Regions from separate parts of the Mesorhizobium onobrychidis genome, predicted to be linked through region 3. Evidence: predicted binding sites of a transcription regulator. Region 3 holds the regulator's gene; each other region holds the start of a gene.
What was found. The regulator HrcA, encoded in region 3, represses chaperone genes, less so after heat shock. The targets are predictions, from matches to a motif close to GTTAGCACTCNCNNNNNGNGAGTGCTAAC.
Positions count from the first base shown of each region.

Region 1: the regulator HrcA is predicted to act here: its motif matches at 2,590-2,618, upstream of groES (co-chaperone GroES).
Region 2: the regulator HrcA is predicted to act here: its motif matches at 2,460-2,488, upstream of groES (co-chaperone GroES).
Region 4: the regulator HrcA is predicted to act here: its motif matches at 2,492-2,520, upstream of IHQ72_RS10840 (co-chaperone GroES).

Region 1 covers NZ_CP062229.1:7,080,787-7,084,997, reverse strand. Annotated here, with positions in the region: gene IHQ72_RS34980 (sulfite exporter TauE/SafE family protein) at 1-409, opposite strand, end outside; gene groL (chaperonin GroEL) at 532-2,178, opposite strand; gene groES (co-chaperone GroES) at 2,245-2,541, opposite strand; partial or broken gene IHQ72_RS34965 (IS3 family transposase) at 3,183-4,211, shown strand, end outside.
Region 2 covers NZ_CP062229.1:5,115,593-5,119,803, forward strand. Annotated here, with positions in the region: gene IHQ72_RS25400 (IS4 family transposase) at 1-1,054, opposite strand, end outside; gene IHQ72_RS25405 (bifunctional helix-turn-helix transcriptional regulator/GNAT family N-acetyltransferase) at 1,260-2,195, opposite strand; gene groES (co-chaperone GroES) at 2,576-2,872, shown strand; gene groL (chaperonin GroEL) at 2,935-4,211, shown strand, end outside.
Region 3 covers NZ_CP062229.1:724,520-728,730, forward strand. Annotated here, with positions in the region: gene IHQ72_RS03480 (LysE family translocator) at 92-709, opposite strand; gene IHQ72_RS03485 (hypothetical protein) at 916-1,113, opposite strand; gene hrcA (heat-inducible transcriptional repressor HrcA) at 1,250-2,365, opposite strand; gene rph (ribonuclease PH) at 2,500-3,216, shown strand; gene IHQ72_RS03500 (VOC family protein) at 3,414-3,824, shown strand; gene rdgB (RdgB/HAM1 family non-canonical purine NTP pyrophosphatase) at 3,824-4,211, shown strand, end outside.
Region 4 covers NZ_CP062229.1:2,200,295-2,204,505, reverse strand. Annotated here, with positions in the region: gene IHQ72_RS10850 (4a-hydroxytetrahydrobiopterin dehydratase) at 1-271, opposite strand, end outside; gene groL (chaperonin GroEL) at 438-2,072, opposite strand; gene IHQ72_RS10840 (co-chaperone GroES) at 2,123-2,437, opposite strand; gene IHQ72_RS10835 (hypothetical protein) at 3,086-3,523, opposite strand; partial or broken gene IHQ72_RS10830 (IS6 family transposase) at 3,844-3,954, opposite strand.

The DNA.
Region 1 (4,211 bases), 960 kb from region 3:
TGCCCAGCGGCGCCACAAGGCGGGTAGGAACCGGATTGCTGGGGATCTTCCGGAACGACCGGAGGAACAGCCAGAACCCGATCACTGCGAGATAGGTCGTGACGTAGGGCTTCACCATGTCGCCGTCGAACGAGGTCAGCACGAAGGCGCCGAGGCAGCCGCCGAGAATGCCGAACGGTACAAGCCGCCAGAACAGCTTCCAGTCGATATTGCGGTGGTAGTGGTGCGCCGTGCCTGAAGCGGCCGTGGTGAACACTTCCGCCGCGTGCACCGCGGCGGAAGCCTGCGCCGGCGGAACACCGAAGGAGAGCAGCACGGTGGAGGAGATCGCGCCATAGGCCATGCCTAGCGCGCCGTCAACCGCCTGGGCGAGGAAGCCGACTATGGCGAACAGGATGAAGTCAGTCATTGGTGTCCGTCGTGAAAGTGCAGCCGTATGTAGCCTTGTGGATCGGGCAGCCGGCTTGGCTCCGCGCCAGAGAAAAGGGCGGCATCACTGCCGCCCATCGAGATTGTCGAGCTGCGTGGACCTTAGAAATCCATGCCGCCCATGCCGCCGCCGCCCATGCCGCCAGGCATGCCGCCGCCAGCCGACTCCTTCTTCGGAGCCTCCGCGATCATGGCTTCGGTGGTGACCAGCAGGCCGGCGACCGAGGCCGCGTCCTGGAGAGCCGTGCGCACGACCTTGACCGGATCGACGATACCCATGGCGATCATGTCGCCATATTCGCCGGTCTGGGCGTTGAAGCCGAAGGTCGCGCCCGTGTTCTCGAGGATCTTGCCGGCAACGATCGATGCTTCCGCACCGGCGTTGGCCGCGATCTGACGGGCCGGAGCCTGCAGCGCGCGACGCACGATGGCGATGCCAGCGGTCTGGTCGGAGTTGGCGCCGACAGCCTTGATGCTCAGCGAAGCGCGCAGGAGTGCGACGCCGCCGCCGGGAACGATGCCTTCTTCGACGGCCGCACGGGTCGCGTTGAGGGCGTCGTCGACGCGGTCCTTCTTTTCCTTGACTTCGATCTCGGTCGCACCGCCGACGCGGATGACGGCAACGCCGCCCGCCAGCTTGGCGAGACGTTCCTGCAGCTTCTCCTTGTCGTAGTCCGAGGTGGTCTCCTCGATCTGCTGCTTGATCTGGGCGACGCGGCCCTGGATCTCGGCCTTCTTGCCGGCGCCGTCGACGATGGTGGTGTTCTCCTTGGAGATCGACACCTTCTTGGCGCGGCCGAGCATGTTGAGGCCGACATTCTCGAGCTTGATGCCGAGATCTTCGGAAATGACCTGGCCACCGGTGAGGATGGCGATGTCTTCCAGCATGGCCTTGCGGCGATCACCGAAGCCCGGCGCCTTGACGGCGGCGATCTTCAGGCCGCCACGCAGCTTGTTGACGACGAGCGTGGCCAGGGCCTCGCCTTCGACGTCTTCCGAGATGATGACCAGCGGCTTCGAGGTCTGCACGACAGCCTCGAGGATTGGCAGCATGGCCTGCAGGTTGGAGAGCTTCTTCTCGTGGAGAAGGATGTAGGCGTCTTCCAGATCCGCAACCATCTTGTCGGCGTTGGTGACGAAGTAGGGCGAGAGATAGCCGCGGTCGAACTGCATGCCTTCGACGACTTCGAGTTCGGTCTCGGCGGTCTTGGCTTCCTCGACCGTGATGACGCCCTCATTGCCGACCTTCTGCATCGCTTCGGCGATCATCGAGCCGACCGAAGCATCGCCATTGCCGGCGATGGTGCCGACCTGGGCAACCTCTTCCGAGGTCTTGATCTTCTTGGCGTTCTTGATCAGCGTCGCGACGACGTCGCTAACCGCGAGGTCGATGCCGCGCTTCAGGTCCATCGGGTTCATGCCGGCGGCAACCGCCTTGTGGCCTTCCTGGACGATCGACTGCGCCAGAACGGTCGCGGTCGTGGTGCCGTCGCCGGCGATGTCGTTGGTCTTCGAAGCCACTTCGCGGACCATCTGCGCGCCCATGTTCTCGAACTTGTCTTCAAGCTCGATTTCCTTGGCGACGGTGACGCCGTCCTTGGTGATGCGCGGTGCACCGAACGACTTGTCGATGACGACGTTGCGGCCCTTGGGGCCGAGCGTGACCTTCACCGCGTCGGCGAGGATGTTGACGCCGCGCAGCATGCGCTCACGAGCGTCGCGGGAGAATTTTACGTCTTTTGCCGGCATTTTTTACTCCTTGGGCATTTCGCCCTAAATTCAGATTGGATGGTGCGGATGAAAGGTAGCGGCTTGTCAGCCGATGATGCCCATCACGTCGGCTTCCTTCATGATCAGAAGGTCTTCGCCATTGAGCTTGACTTCGGTGCCCGACCACTTGCCGAACAGGATGCGATCGCCGGCCTTGACGTCCAGCGGGACGAGCTTGCCGGCTTCGTCGCGGGCGCCGGAACCAACGGCGATGATCTCGCCTTCCTGCGGCTTCTCCTTAGCCGTATCGGGGATGATAATCCCGCCCGCGGTCTTCGCTTCGGATTCGACCCGACGAACGACCACGCGGTCATGAAGCGGGCGGAAATTCGATTTTGCCATTTTGGATGTCCTGGTGCGGAGGTTGAATGTTGTCCGTTGCCGGAGCGGGTTAGCACTCACCAATGGCGAGTGCTAACGTGGCGGTGAGATAGGCTGTAGGCTCGTACTAGTCAAGACGGCAAGGGGAGGGGCGAAGAGCAAAAGGTTTGGAATCGGCGCGAAAGCACAGCCCCTTCACGTTAGGGGAAAGCTCTTTCGGCACCTTTCGTGCCAGTCGTTCGTCCGGCCTAGTCTCGCCAGCGACGCCCGCCCAGTTTGGTCGGCGGGAAGTGCCTGAACGGTAGTTCGCTCTGTGAGTTTTCGGCGAAGGGCGCCGCGCGGAAGCCGAATCAAAGTTGGATCGCGCGACTATTGAAACCAGCGGCGACTTTGGTGCCTTTCGATCTTCCATGGCTTGGACCGTACGCTAAGCGCGGCCACTGGGAGCGGGGTTCCAGCTGTTTCGCGTTGATCCCTTCGCTATTAGGAGGAGGGTCAGCAATACGAGAGCGACGCTCTGAGTTTCGACCTGCAGGGGACAAACCCCTTCCAACTCGGATGGCTCTTTTGGAATGTGCGCCCTGCGGACGAGTGGCTGTGACCTTGCCCCTCTGATCTAATCCGGTTTGAAGTTCGTTCTGGCCCATCGAGAGGACCAGGACATGAAACGCAGCCGCTTCTCTGAAGAGCAGATCATCGGAATTTTGAAGGAACACGAGGCCGGGGTATCGGTTGCCGATCTGTGCCGCAAGCACGGCGTCAGCGACGCGTCGATCTACAACTGGAAGGCCCGCTTCGGCGGGATGGATGTGTCCGAGGCTCGGCGGCTGAAGGCGCTGGAGGACGAGAACACGCGGCTGAAGCGGCTTCTGGCCGACGCCATGCTCGACAATGCCGCGTTGAAGGATCTTGTGGGAAAGAAATGGTGACGCCCGCGGCCAAGCGGAAAGCTGTCGCTCGCCTGAAGGAAGGCTTCGGGATGAGCGAACGGCGGGCGTGTAAAGCCATCGGCTGTTGCCGCATGACGGTTCGCTACGAGACCAGCAGGCCGGACGACCGCGAGGTTCGCGAACGGATGAAGGCGATCGCGCAGGAGCGTCGTCGGTTCGGCTACCGGCGTCTTCTCGTGATGCTGAGGCGGGAGGGCCTGGTCGTGAACCACAAGAAGCTGTTCCGGCTTTATCGGCTTTATCGGGAGGAGAAGCTCGCCGTTCGCCGCCGTGGCGGCCGCAAACGGGCGATCGGGACCAGGGCGCCGATGCTGGTGCCGCTGAGGCCCGACGAGCGCTGGTCGCTTGACTTCGTATCGGACCAGCTCAATCGACGGGCGCCGCTTCCGCATCATGGCCGTCGTCGACGACTGTACGAGAGAGTGCCTGGCACTCATCGTTGATACATCTCTCTCGGGCATGCGGGTTGCCCGCGAATTGGACCGGCTCATCACCGAGCGGGGCCGGCCGAGGATGATCGTCAGCGACAATGGCAGCGAGTTCACCTCGAACGCCATCCTCGCCTGGGCGGATCAGAGCCGCGTCGAATGGCATTACATTGCGCCCGGCAAGCCGATGCAGAATGGCTTCATCGAGAGCTTCAACGGCCGACTGCGCGATGAACTGCTCAACGAGACGCTGTTTACCTCGCTGGCTCAGGCACGCGTAGCCATCGCCCTGTGGCACGCCGACTACAACACC
Region 2 (4,211 bases), 2.9 Mb from region 3:
CCTTGAAGGCCTGGCCGGCGGCATCGCGCCCGTGCACGAGTTGCATGACCCTGGTGGCGACGATCAGCGCGGTCGCGGCCAGCCGTTCGAGTGCCTCACCATCGGCAAGCAGGCTTTCCTCCAGATCGATGGCCTGCGACTTCACGGTTCGGAACAGCTGTTCGACGGTCCAGCGCAACCGGTAGAGATCGACCATGCGGCAAGCGTCGGCGAGCGTTTTGACCGCGTGAGTGGTCAACAGCCGCCAGATCACCGCTTCCTTGGGCGAAGGCGGATCGATCTCGCGCACTTCGACCATGTTGAGCGTGATCTCGCGCGGATCGCGACAGTCGGCACCAAGGCGCGGCTGGCGCAAGGCGACCGCGGCGAAGCGAACGGCCAGTTGCACCTTGCGCGCCGGTCGGCCGGGACGCGCCTGCAGTTCGAAGGCGGTCCGGCCGGCTTCCGGCGTTTTGGCGATCTCGCCGAACAGACGGCCGCCCTGCTCACCCAGAGCCCGGTCGCGCACGGCGCGGATGAGCACATGCGTGCGCTCGTCAGGCAGCCTTGCCAGCACTTCGTAGATGTCGGCCTCGCGGTCGCCGATCACGGTAGCCAGCGGCGTGTCGGTCAGCGCCTGGCGGGCCGCCTTGGCGGTGGCGATCCATTTGTAGCTTTCCTTGGCTTCGATCGGCAGGGCTTGGTAGTCGTGCGCCTTCTGCCCCCGGCGCCGCCAGATCGTGGCAGCCGCAAGCCCCAGCACCGAGCCGTCGGCGGCATCCACGGCCAGCGCCGGGTGGACGAACAGCCCGACATCCTTGCCGTTGCCGACATGCCCGAGGCCGCGCTTGCGCGAGGCCTTGGCCTCATAGTTGATCTCGCTGCTGTCCTCAATGATCAGCACATGGCGGCCGGCCGCCGCCTCGCCCGTTCGCGCCGCCGCCGTGCGCACGATCTCCGGCACCGTCACTTGGGGATTGCGAAACAGCCGCGTGAACGCAATCTGTTCCGCCCGCGTATCGGCCAGCCTGCGCAGGCCCGCGCTGACGCGCGTGCACATGCGCTCCAGCACCATGCTCCCCTTTTTTGCAGGCGCAGGTCGCCGAAGTATCCAAGCAGCAAAGCCATCGTCGAAATCTCCCGAATCAACAATGGCAGCTACAGAATCACACATGATTCCAACCCCACAAGCCAAACCTGCTACCCGACCAAACTCCCTTGACACCTCTCCGAAGCAGATGTGTGCGCACGCTAGCCCAAAAGGGGAGAAGGGAAAGACGCTACAGCTCCAGGTTCCAGTTCTGGCCGACCAGATCCTTGCCGAAGGCGTGGTGGCGCTCTTCGTCGGCCAGCTTGAAACCGGCCGCCTCGTAGATGCGGCGCGCTGAGGTGAGCACGTCGTTGGTCCACAGCGTCAGCGTCTTATATCCCTTGGCACGGGCAAAGCCGATGCATTCCTCGACCAGCCGCTTGCCGATGCCGAGACCGCGCGCCGAGGGTTCGACATAGAGCAGGCGCAGCTTCGCCACCGCGTCCGACTGGCGCACGACAAAGACCGAGCCGACGACATCCCCTTCCCGCTCGGCGATCCAACTGCGTTCCCATTTCGGATCGAAGGATTTGACGAAGGCGCCGAGGATTTCGGCGACCAGCGCCTCGTAGGTTTCGTCCCAGCCATATTCCTGCGCGTAGAGCAGGCCCTGGCGATGAATGATCCAGCCGATGTCGCCGACCTGCAAAGGTCGCAGCATGTAGAGGACCTTGGGCTCCGTGCCATCGCCCAGGAGGCGCTGCACCGTCTGCATCGCCTTGACCAGCCTTTCCTGTTCTTGAGCGGGAAGCCGGTCGAGCAAGGCCGCGACCTGATCGTGCGAACCCTGGTTCAGCGGCGCGAAGGCCGCCCTTCCCGCTGGGGTCAGCGCGATCGACGAGCGCCGCGCATCGGCTTGCGTCGCGGCGCGCTCGACCAGGCCGCGCTCCTCGAACTTTTTCAACAACCGGCTGAGATAGCCGGGGTCGAGACCGAGATCGCGCGCAAGATCGGTGGCGGTCAGGCCATCGCGATGCGCCAGTTCATAGAGCACCCGAGCCTCGGTCAGCGAGAAGGCGCTTTTCAGCAGCCCTTCGTCGAGCAGGCCGATCTGGCGGGTGTAGAAGCGGTTGAAGCCCCGCACCGCATCGATCCGCTCCTTGCCGGGTTGATGATGAATCGTCATGGCATCCTCCTGCCGCACAAGATCAACCATTTATTTGACTTAGTCAAGTATTAGTGAATTAGCCAACCGCCCTGTCGAGCAAGCGCCGAGCCGGTTCGACGGCGTTCGCATCGCCTCCACCGGGCCTGTAGCACGGCGGAATCGTGCCCGCTTCTAATGCTTGAATCGCCGAAGCGTCGGCAACGACATCATCCCGGAGCGGCACGGCCGAATTACGCCCTCGCGCCTTGACTCTCGCCAGCCATCGGCTTATCTCACCGCCACGTTAGCACTCGCCATTGGTGAGTGCTAAGCGTAGGTCCGGCGTCGCCGGGCTTATAGGTTGTCCGGCTCCGCCGGACGGAGGAACTGTTCTCACCATTCTCATCGAGGAATAAAAAATGGCAAAGTCGAAGTTCCGCCCGCTTCATGACCGCGTGGTCGTACGCCGGGTTGAATCCGAATCCAAGACTGCCGGCGGGATCATCATCCCCGACACGGCGAAGGAAAAGCCGCAGGAAGGCGAGATCATCGCCGTTGGTTCCGGCGCCCGCGACGAAGCCGGCAAGCTCGTCCCGCTGGACGTCAAGGCCGGCGACCGCATCCTGTTCGGCAAATGGTCGGGCACCGAAGTCAAGCTCAATGGCGAAGACCTTCTGATCATGAAGGAATCCGACATCATGGGCATCATCGGCTGAATATCGGCCTCACCGTCACTTAAATCTTCGGGCTCAATTCAAGCCCCTGCCAGGAGCTAAAAATGGCTGCCAAAGACGTAAAATTTTCCCGCGATGCCCGTGAGCGCATGCTGCGCGGCGTCAACATCCTCGCCGACGCAGTGAAGGTCACGCTCGGCCCCAAGGGCCGCAACGTCGTCATCGACAAGTCGTTCGGCGCACCGCGCATCACCAAGGACGGCGTCACCGTCGCCAAGGAAATCGAGCTTGAAGACAAGTTCGAGAACATGGGCGCGCAGATGGTCCGCGAAGTCGCTTCGAAGACCAACGACATCGCCGGCGACGGCACCACGACCGCGACCGTTCTGGCCCAGTCGATCGTCCAGGAAGGCCACAAGGCGGTTGCCGCCGGCATGAACCCGATGGACCTGAAGCGCGGCATCGACCTCGCGGTTAGCGACGTCGTCGCGACGCTGATCAAGAACGCCAAGAAGATCAAGACCTCGGAAGAGGTTGCCCAGGTCGGCACCATCGCAGGCAATGGCGATGCTTCAGTCGGCTCGATGATCGCCGAAGCGATGCAGAAGGTCGGCAATGAGGGTGTCATCACCGTCGAGGAAGCCAAGACCGCCGAGACCGAGCTCGAAGTCGTTGAAGGCATGCAGTTCGACCGCGGCTATCTTTCGCCCTACTTCGTTACCAACGCCGACAAGATGGTTGCGGATCTGGAAGACGCTTACATTCTTCTCCACGAGAAGAAGCTCTCCAACCTTCAGGCCATGCTGCCGATCCTCGAGGCTGTCGTGCAGACCTCGAAGCCGCTGGTCATCATCTCGGAAGACGTCGAAGGCGAGGCTCTGGCCACGCTGGTCGTCAACAAGCTGCGTGGCGGCCTGAAGATCGCCGCCGTCAAGGCGCCGGGCTTCGGTGATCGCCGCAAGGCCATGCTGGAAGACATCGCCATCCTCACCGGTGGCCAGGTCATTTCCGAAGACCTCGGCATCAAGCTCGAGAATGTCGGCCTCAACATGCTCGGCCGCGCCAAGAAGGTGTCGATCTCCAAGGAGAACACCACCATCGTCGACGGCGCCGGCAAGAAGGCCGAGATCCAGGGCCGCGTCGCCCAGATCAAGCAGCAGATCGAGGAGACCACCTCGGACTACGACAAGGAGAAGCTGCAGGAACGTCTCGCCAAGCTGGCGGGCGGCGTTGCCGTCATCCGCGTCGGCGGTGCGACCGAGATCGAAGTCAAGGAAAAGAAGGACCGCGTCGATGACGCCCTCAACGCGACCCGTGCGGCCGTCGAAGAAGGCATCGTTCCCGGTGGCGGCGTCGCACTCCTGCGCGCTTCGCTGAGCAT
Region 3 (4,211 bases):
AAGATAGTCTGCCGTTTGAAAATATCCGAGTGGGTCGCATGCTGAAAACACACTCGCCCCGGAAAAGCATTCCAGCCGAGGCCAAAGTGGCCTATTGCCGGGCGGCGATCGCAGCGGCCGCTCCGACCATGAAACCGGCGGCGGTGCGGTTCAGCGCCCTCAGCGCGCGCGGCGACTTCAGGAACCCGCGCGCTTTGGCCGCCAGCGCCAGATAGGGCACCAGCACCATCAGGAGCACGACGAGCGTGAGCGCCACGAGGATGCCGTAGTCGGCGAGCGTAACGGTCTTCAGATCGACGATGGTCGGCGTGATGGCGAGATAGAAGATCATCGTCTTCGGATTGCCGAGCGTGACGGCGAGGCCGGCAATAAAGCTGGACACCAGCCCGCCCCTGCCCTTCTTCGCCTCCACCGTTTCGGACGTGATGCCGCTCGTCCAGAAGCGCCAGCCAAGGAAGGCGAGATAGGCGACGCCCAGCCATTTGATCGCCAGGAAGGCCATGCCGAAGGTCTGCGCGACGAGAGCGAGGCCGAGCACCACGGCGGTGAGATAGGTGAGATCGCCGAGCATCAGCCCGAAAGACATGGCGAGCGCCGAGCGAAAGCCGGACCCGAGCGCTCGCGCAATAAGCGCGGTGAGCCCCGGGCCAGGGATGGCAGCGGCGATGCCGAGGGCCGCGCTATAAGCGAGGAATCCGGTGAGGGTCATGGTTTCGGCCTTAGCGCATGACCCCGAAATCGGAATCGACCTTTTAAGACTGAGCTTTGTCGCACAAAGGCTGGCAGGCGTGTACTCCCTGAGGGTCGGATTCGATTGCACCAGCGCCGCCGGCCAGGCGAACCCACCGATCAAGTTCCGCTTTGAGTGGTCCAGCACACGGAGAGTTGAAGCAATCGACCGTTTGTCTTTCGGGCTCAGTTTCCGGCCGCGTAAAAATCATCATCGAGGCGCTTTTCGAGCGCGACGAGATCGGCCGGCAGCGGCAGGCCCATGGCGCGCATTTCCCTCAGCTTTTCGCGCAGCTGCTCCTGCACTTCATGCTGATCCTCAGGCTGGTTGATCATCTGCTCGAGCAACAGGCTGATCTGAGCCTTGAATGATTCCAGCGCCATTTTTTTCTCCTTGAGGTCCACCCAAAGCGCGTCACGTTTGAAGGGTTCCTGCGACGCGCTTTGCTTTCTTGTTTTTATGCATGTCGTTATCCCAAAACCGCTGCTCACCCGAGGGCAAGCTTTTGGGCGACATACATTATCGCAGCATGCGGGAAATAAGCTGCGCGGTATAGTCGACCATCGGCACGATGCGTGCATAGTTCAGCCGGGTCGGGCCGATGACGCCGAGCGCGCCGATGACGCGGGCGTCCTTGTCGCGATAGGGCGCCACGACCAGCGACGAGCCGGACAGCGAAAACAGCTTGTTTTCCGAGCCGATGAAGATGCGCACACCGGACCCTTCCTCGGCAAGGTCGAGAAGCTGGATCAGCCCGTCCTGCGTCTCCAGATCCTCGAACAAATGCCGCAACAGCTCGATGTCGGCCTGCGCGGTGACATTTTCCAGCAGGTTGGCGCGGCCGCGCACGATGAGACGCGCCGGCAGGCCGCTCTCGGCGCCTGCCCAGACCGCAAGGCCCTTCTCGACCAGATCCTGCGACAGCGTGTCGAGGGCGGCCTTGGTCTCTTCCTTGATGCGGGCGATTTCGATCCGCGCCTCGGCCAGCGTGCGGCCACGGATATGGGCATTGAGGAAGTTCGAAGCTTCATGCAATTGCGAGACGGTGATGCCGGCGGGCAGGTCGACGACGCGATTTTCGACGTCGCCGTTCTGCGACACCAGCACGGCCAGCGCCTTGTTCGGCTCGAGCTGGATGAACTCGATGTGCTTTAGCGGCACCTCGTTCTTGGCGGCAAGCACGAGGCCGGCGCCGCGCGACATGCCGGACAGCATCTGGCTGGCTTCGGTGAGCAGATGTTCCAGCGTCGCGCCCGAGCCGGAGGCGCGTACCTGCGCCTCGATGGTGCGGCGCTCCTCGTCGGAGAGGTCGCCAAGCTCCATAAAAGCATCGACGAAGAAGCGCAGGCCGGCCTGGGTCGGCAATCGGCCGGCCGAGATATGCGGCGCATAAATCAGGCCGAGATGCTCGAGATCGCTCATCACGTTGCGGATGGTGGCGGGCGACAGCGACGACGGCAGGATACGCGACAGGCTGCGTGAGCCGACCGGCTCGCCGTCCTTCAGATAAGAATCGACAATGCGCCGAAAGATGTCGCGCGAGCGCATGTCGAGCGACTGGAGTGCGGGCGATTGAAGCGCGGGCGACTGGAGCACTGCCGCCGACTGGGAACCGGGATCGACTGCCTTGGTCATTCGAGCCAAACACCTCCGGCCCAAAGATATAGACTTCGGCCACACCCGCGCAACCGGCCATTTTCCTTTGCGCCCTGCGCCCCATGCGGCTACAAGCCGGCCACGATTCCGAAAAAGATAGGAAAAAAGCCTGAATGCGCCCTTCTAAACGCCAATTCGACGAAATGCGCGCCATCTCCTTCGAGCGCGGCGTCTCCAAGCACGCGGAAGGTTCGTGCCTGGTGAAGTTCGGCGACACCCATGTGCTGTGCACGGCCAGCCTCGAGGAAAAAGTGCCGGGCTGGATGCGCAATTCTGGAAAGGGCTGGGTGACGGCGGAATACGGCATGCTGCCGCGCTCGACCGGCGAGCGCATGCGTCGCGAAGCTTCGGCCGGCAAGCAAGGCGGCCGCACACTCGAAATCCAGCGGCTGATCGGCCGTTCGCTGCGCGCCGTGGTCGACCTGCAGGCGCTCGGGGAGCAGCAGATCACCGTCGACTGCGACGTGATCCAGGCCGATGGCGGCACGCGCACCGCGTCGATCACCGGCGGCTGGGTGGCACTCCATGACTGCCTGCGCTGGATGGAAGCCCGGCAGATGGCCAGCGTCGCCAAGGTGCTGAAGGACCATGTCGCGGCTATCTCCTGCGGCATCCATGACGGCCAGCCGGTCATCGACCTCGACTATCTCGAAGACTCCTCGGCCGGCACCGACGCCAACTTCGTCATGACCGGCAAGGGCGGCATCGTCGAGATCCAAGGCACGGCCGAGGGCGAGCCTTTCTCGGAAGAGCAGTTCACGGCGCTGATGGAATTGGCCAAGAAGGGCATCCAGCGACTGGTCAGCCTGCAGCAGATGGCTGTAGCGTAGCTTTTGGCTGAATCGATGAGGCTGGCGATCCTTCACACCCCCCTCTGGCCTACCGGCCATCTCCCCCGCAAGGGGGGAGATCGGCTGTATCAATCGCCTTCGACCAATTTCAAGGCAGCAGAAAGCGCGGTGACGCTGACGCTGCCAATCTCCCCCCTTGCGGGGGAGATGGCCGGCAGGCCAGAGGGGGGTGCCTGATGCAACCCTCCGCTATCCTTGAGTCAGCGCTATACGTCACAGACCTCGCTGCTGCGGAAACCTTCTACACCGATGTGCTCGGGCTCGATCTGCTGGGCAAGGTCGACGGTAGGCATCTTTTCTTCCGTTGCGGGGACGGCGTGCTGCTCATCTTCAACGCCGAGGCGACCAAGGTGCCGCCGGCGCCCGATGCCAGGCTGAAAGTGCCGCCGCACGGCACCGTCGGCGACGGCCATCTCTGCTTTGCGGCAAGCGCGGACGAGATCGTGCGCTGGAGCGCGCATCTGGAAGCGAAGAAGATTGCCATCGAAAGCGAGTTCGAATGGCCGCAAGGCGGCCGTTCGATCTATATTCGCGACCCTTCCGGCAATTCGATCGAATTCGCCGAGCCAAGAATCTGGGGCCTCTGATGCATTCGCTTGATGGGCACAGAATTGTCGTTGCCAGCCATAATGCCGGCAAATTGCGCGAATTCGCCGATCTGATGGCGCCATTCGGCATAGAAGCGAAGTCGGCCAAGGAATACGGCCTGCCGGAGCCGGACGAGACCGGCACCACCTTCGAGGAGAACGCCTATATCAAGGCTTTTGCCGCCGCCAAGGCGACAGGCCTGCCGGCATTGTCGGACGATTCCGGCCTGTGTGTCGATGCGCTGGGCGGAGCGCCCGGCGTCTATACCGCCAATTGGGCCGAGGCGCCGGACGGGTCCCGCGATTTCGGCATGGCGATGCAGCGAGCGGAAGTGGCGTTGCAGGAAGTCGGCGCGGTCGCGCCTGCGCAGCGCAAGGGCCGCTTCG
Region 4 (4,211 bases), 1.5 Mb from region 3:
TCTTGGTGCTCAGGGAAACCGTCACATAACCCCAGCCGAAGCTGATGTCGGGGTGATGGCTTTCGGTTTCGGCGAGCTCACCGATCTCCTGAACAAGGGCGAGCGCGTCCCGGAAATTGCGGCATCGAAAGCTTCGCTGGATGCGGTGGGCATCGTCACCCAGCTCCCAATCGGGAGCCTGTGCCTGGAAGCGTTGGGCTTCATCACGCGTGAGCGGCGGGACGCCGCCGCGACAAGGCGTACATGTTTTCTCGGCAAGAGTGTCGGTCATGTTCTTGTCTCCAAGACCATTTTTAGCAGCAAATACGACAGCGACGAGCCTATCGATGGATCTCCCCGAACACGATGTCGAGCGAACCGATGATCGCCGAGATATCGGCTCGCATGTGCCCGCGTCGCTGGCCTTCCGTCGTCCTGGCTATAGTCTCAGGCGCCGCTCAGTAGTCCATTCCGCCCATACCTCCTGCGCCACCCATAGCGGGCGAAACCTTCTGCGGAATGTCCGCGATCATTGCTTCAGCGGTGATCAGGAGCGCGGCAATCGAGCCGGCATCCTGCAGTGCTGTCCGGACCACCTTTGCCGGGTCGACAATGCCGGCCTTGATCATGTCGACATAGTCTTCGTTCTGGGCGTCGAAGCCCTGATCGTGATCCTTGCTGTCGGACAGCTTGCCGACGACGATCGAACCTTCAACGCCGGAATTCTCGGCAATCTGGCGGATCGGCGCTTCAAGTGCTCTCAGCACAATCGAAATACCTGCCGTCATGTCAGCATTCGCGCCAGTAAGCTCAGTCAAAGCTGCCTTGGCGCGCAAAAGCGCAACACCGCCGCCGGCAACGATGCCTTCTTCCACGGCTGCACGAGTGGCGTTCAGCGCATCATCGATGCGGTCCTTCTTTTCCTTGACTTCCGTCTCGGTCGCGCCGCCGACGCGAATGACAGCAACGCCGCCAGCCAGCTTCGCCAGCCGCTCCTCGAGTTTCTCCTTGTCGTAATCCGAGGTCGTTTCCTCGATCTGCAACTTGATCTGCTGGACGCGCGCCTGGATGGTGGCTTTCTCGCCGGCGCCGTCGATGATCGTCGTCGTATCCTTCTCGATGAGCACGCGCTTAGCCCGCCCGAGCATGTCGATCGTGACGTTCTCGAGTTTGATGCCGAGATCCTCGGAAATCATCTGGCCGGCGGTGAGCACGGCAATGTCTTCCAGCATCGCCTTGCGCCGGTCACCGAAGCCTGGCGCCTTGACGGCTGCGACCTTGAGGCCGCCGCGCAGCTTGTTGACGACCAGCGTCGCCAGCGCCTCGCCTTCGACGTCTTCCGAGATGATCAGCAGCGGCTTACCGCTTTGCACCACAGCTTCGAGGATCGGCAGCAACGCCTGCAAATTGCCGAGCTTCTTCTCATGGATGAGAATGTAAGGGTCCTCCAGCTCGACGCGCATCTTCTCGGCATTGGTGACGAAATAGGGGCTGAGATAGCCACGGTCGAACTGCATGCCCTCGACGACGTCGAGTTCGGTGTCGGCGGTCTTGGCTTCCTCGACGGTGATGACGCCATCATTGCCGACCTTGTCCATAGCCTTGGCGATCATGGCGCCGACAGTGACGTCGCCATTGGCGGCAATGGTGCCGACCTGGGCGATCTCGTCCGAAGATTTGACTTTCCTGGCCCTGGCTTGAATGTCCTTCACCACGGCAGCCACAGCAAGGTCGATGCCGCGCTTGAGATCCATCGGGTTCATGCCCGCGGCAACGAATTTGGCACCTTCGCGCAGGATGGAAGCGGCCAGCACCGTGGCTGTCGTCGTGCCGTCACCAGCAAGGTCGTTGGTCTTCGAGGCCACTTCGCGCACCATCTGGGCGCCCATGTTCTCGAACTTGTCGGCAAGCTCGATTTCCTTGGCGACGGCGACACCATCCTTGGTGATGCGCGGCGCGCCATAGGCCTTGTCGATGACGACATTGCGGCCTTTGGGGCCGAGCGTCACCTTGACGGCGTTGTTCAGAATTTCGACGCCGCGAAGCATCCGGTCGCGGGCATCGGTAGCGAATTTGATTTCCTTGGCAGACATGATTTTACGTCCAGTTCAGTCTTGAAATTGCGGGATCGGAAATCGCCCGGTCAGGCGGCTTTCTTGGCCGCTTTGGTCTTCTCGACGATGCCCAAAATGTCGCTCTCCTTCATGATCAGGAGATCCTCGCCGTCGATCTTGACCTCGGTGCCGGACCATTTGCCGAACAGGATGAGATCGCCGGCCTTGACGTCGAGCGGGATCAGCTTGCCGCTCTCGTCACGCGAGCCGGGCCCAACGGCGATCACTTCGCCTTCCTGAGGCTTTTCCTTGGCGGTGTCGGGAATAATGATCCCGCCCTTGGATTTGGTATCGCCTTCCGCGCGCCGAATGACGACGCGGTCGTGGAGTGGCCGGAATTTCATTGGGGTTCTTTCTGCCGCCGCACATAGAGCGACTGCAACACTTAACATAGCCCCTTTGGCACTCGAATGATAGGAGTGCCAAATTTTTAATTCCTCAAGCCGAAAATATTTGAAATGTAAATCAGTCGTTGTTACCGGCGCTTTTGGCCGTCCGAAAAGCGGAGCAATAAGCAATTTTATCGTAATACATCTCTCTTAATTTTGCCGACAACAGACTATATTAATCAGCAATTACGAACCAAACCTATTGAGCCTTGATTGAATGTGCATCGAGACATATATATAGATTGCGTGGATTTGGCCGATTTGGCTTTCGCGGTCCCGATCGACATAGGTCCGCGACCTTCGACCCGCCATGAAGCACCGAATTTTCCGACAGCGAATGTATAGCGCTTATTCGGCGCGCATGTCGCTCTGTTGGAGCCTTTGAACCACGGCGCTGACCACGGATGTACTGGCGCTGACCACGGATGTACTGGCAGCATTGGGATCTTTCCGGTTCGGATGGAAAAGATGCAGGAGGGGCGTCGGCGTGCTCCTGCGGAAAGCCGCACCCCCTCATGCAACGCAGCCTCCCCGCGTGGGGAGCGCTTGCTGCGGCGGCGTGCTTTGCTTTCCATGCGAGCCGCTTCAACAATGATGCCGGCTTTATCCGATGAACGCCTCACGCATCCGAGCGAACATGCCGGGCTGTCTCCCGGCAATCGCCGCACGGATGTGACGGGCGGCCGTTACGGCGCTCACCGTCGCGCCGAAATGACAATAGCAGATGATCTCATGCAATTGCCTGTCGGTCAGTTCGAAGAACCGCTTCGCTTCGCCGTAGTTGTCGTTTTCCAACCCGGCGGCGCGGAGGACAGGATCCTCGAAAGCGACCGCGATCGGCGAGCCGTCGCCGCGCATGGCCGCGCGCGCCCTAGCCGGCTGATACTCGGTCTGGTGCAGCGTCGAGAGGCGCCGGTCAGGGTTCCGGTCAAGGAGCTCCGCCCAGCGTTCAAGACGTTCGCTGCGCGACATGGCCTGGCGCGGGTAGTCCTGATCGATCTCGGCGACGATCTGCAGTTGCTCAAGCGTCTGGTGCTTCATTTTAGCCTCCTATTCGGACGATAGTTGGCCCACCCATATCCTTCTTATACCTGCGGCCAGCGTGACTCCGACCGATTGTGAAGTCCAATCACGATGATGCTGGGAGGGCTTCCCCCACGAAAATGCGGAGGCTTCGCAAGGGTTCGGCCAGTTCAATTGGCGAACGCGGTCAACATGCGCGGCTGTTCGACGATGTCGGTCTGGGGTCCGTGCCGATCGAGGTGATCGATGGGCAGAGTCTGTGCTGGAGTGCCCCGGCTCCATTGCTGGCCGGGGCAGCGGGATCAAGCGAGTGGCAGATGAGCTTCGAAACCGCCGAAGACCGGGCTGATGCGAGTTCTCCGCCCGGTCGTTGGGCCCTTGTGGCTCCAGTGTACGACTTCCGGCATGACCTGGCGCCTGGCTACTCCGTAGGATCGCAGTTTGTCCGTGTCGAAACCATTATCGAAGTTACCCGGCCCGATGGCGGAGTGTTGCGGATTGCGCGCGATCCAAGGACCGGTCCGTCCAACAAGTTGAGCGGAAGCCATCTCAAAAACGGTCCAGGCTGTGCGTCGTCAGGATGGTAGCCGAACCAGCGAAACAGCCAATCAGGTGTCCCTTCCTTCGACCTTTAGAGACTGAGCAGTCAGCTGCCGCCAAGCGAGAATGACGATCGCTCTCACTGCTGCGGCGCTGGTATCGGTGT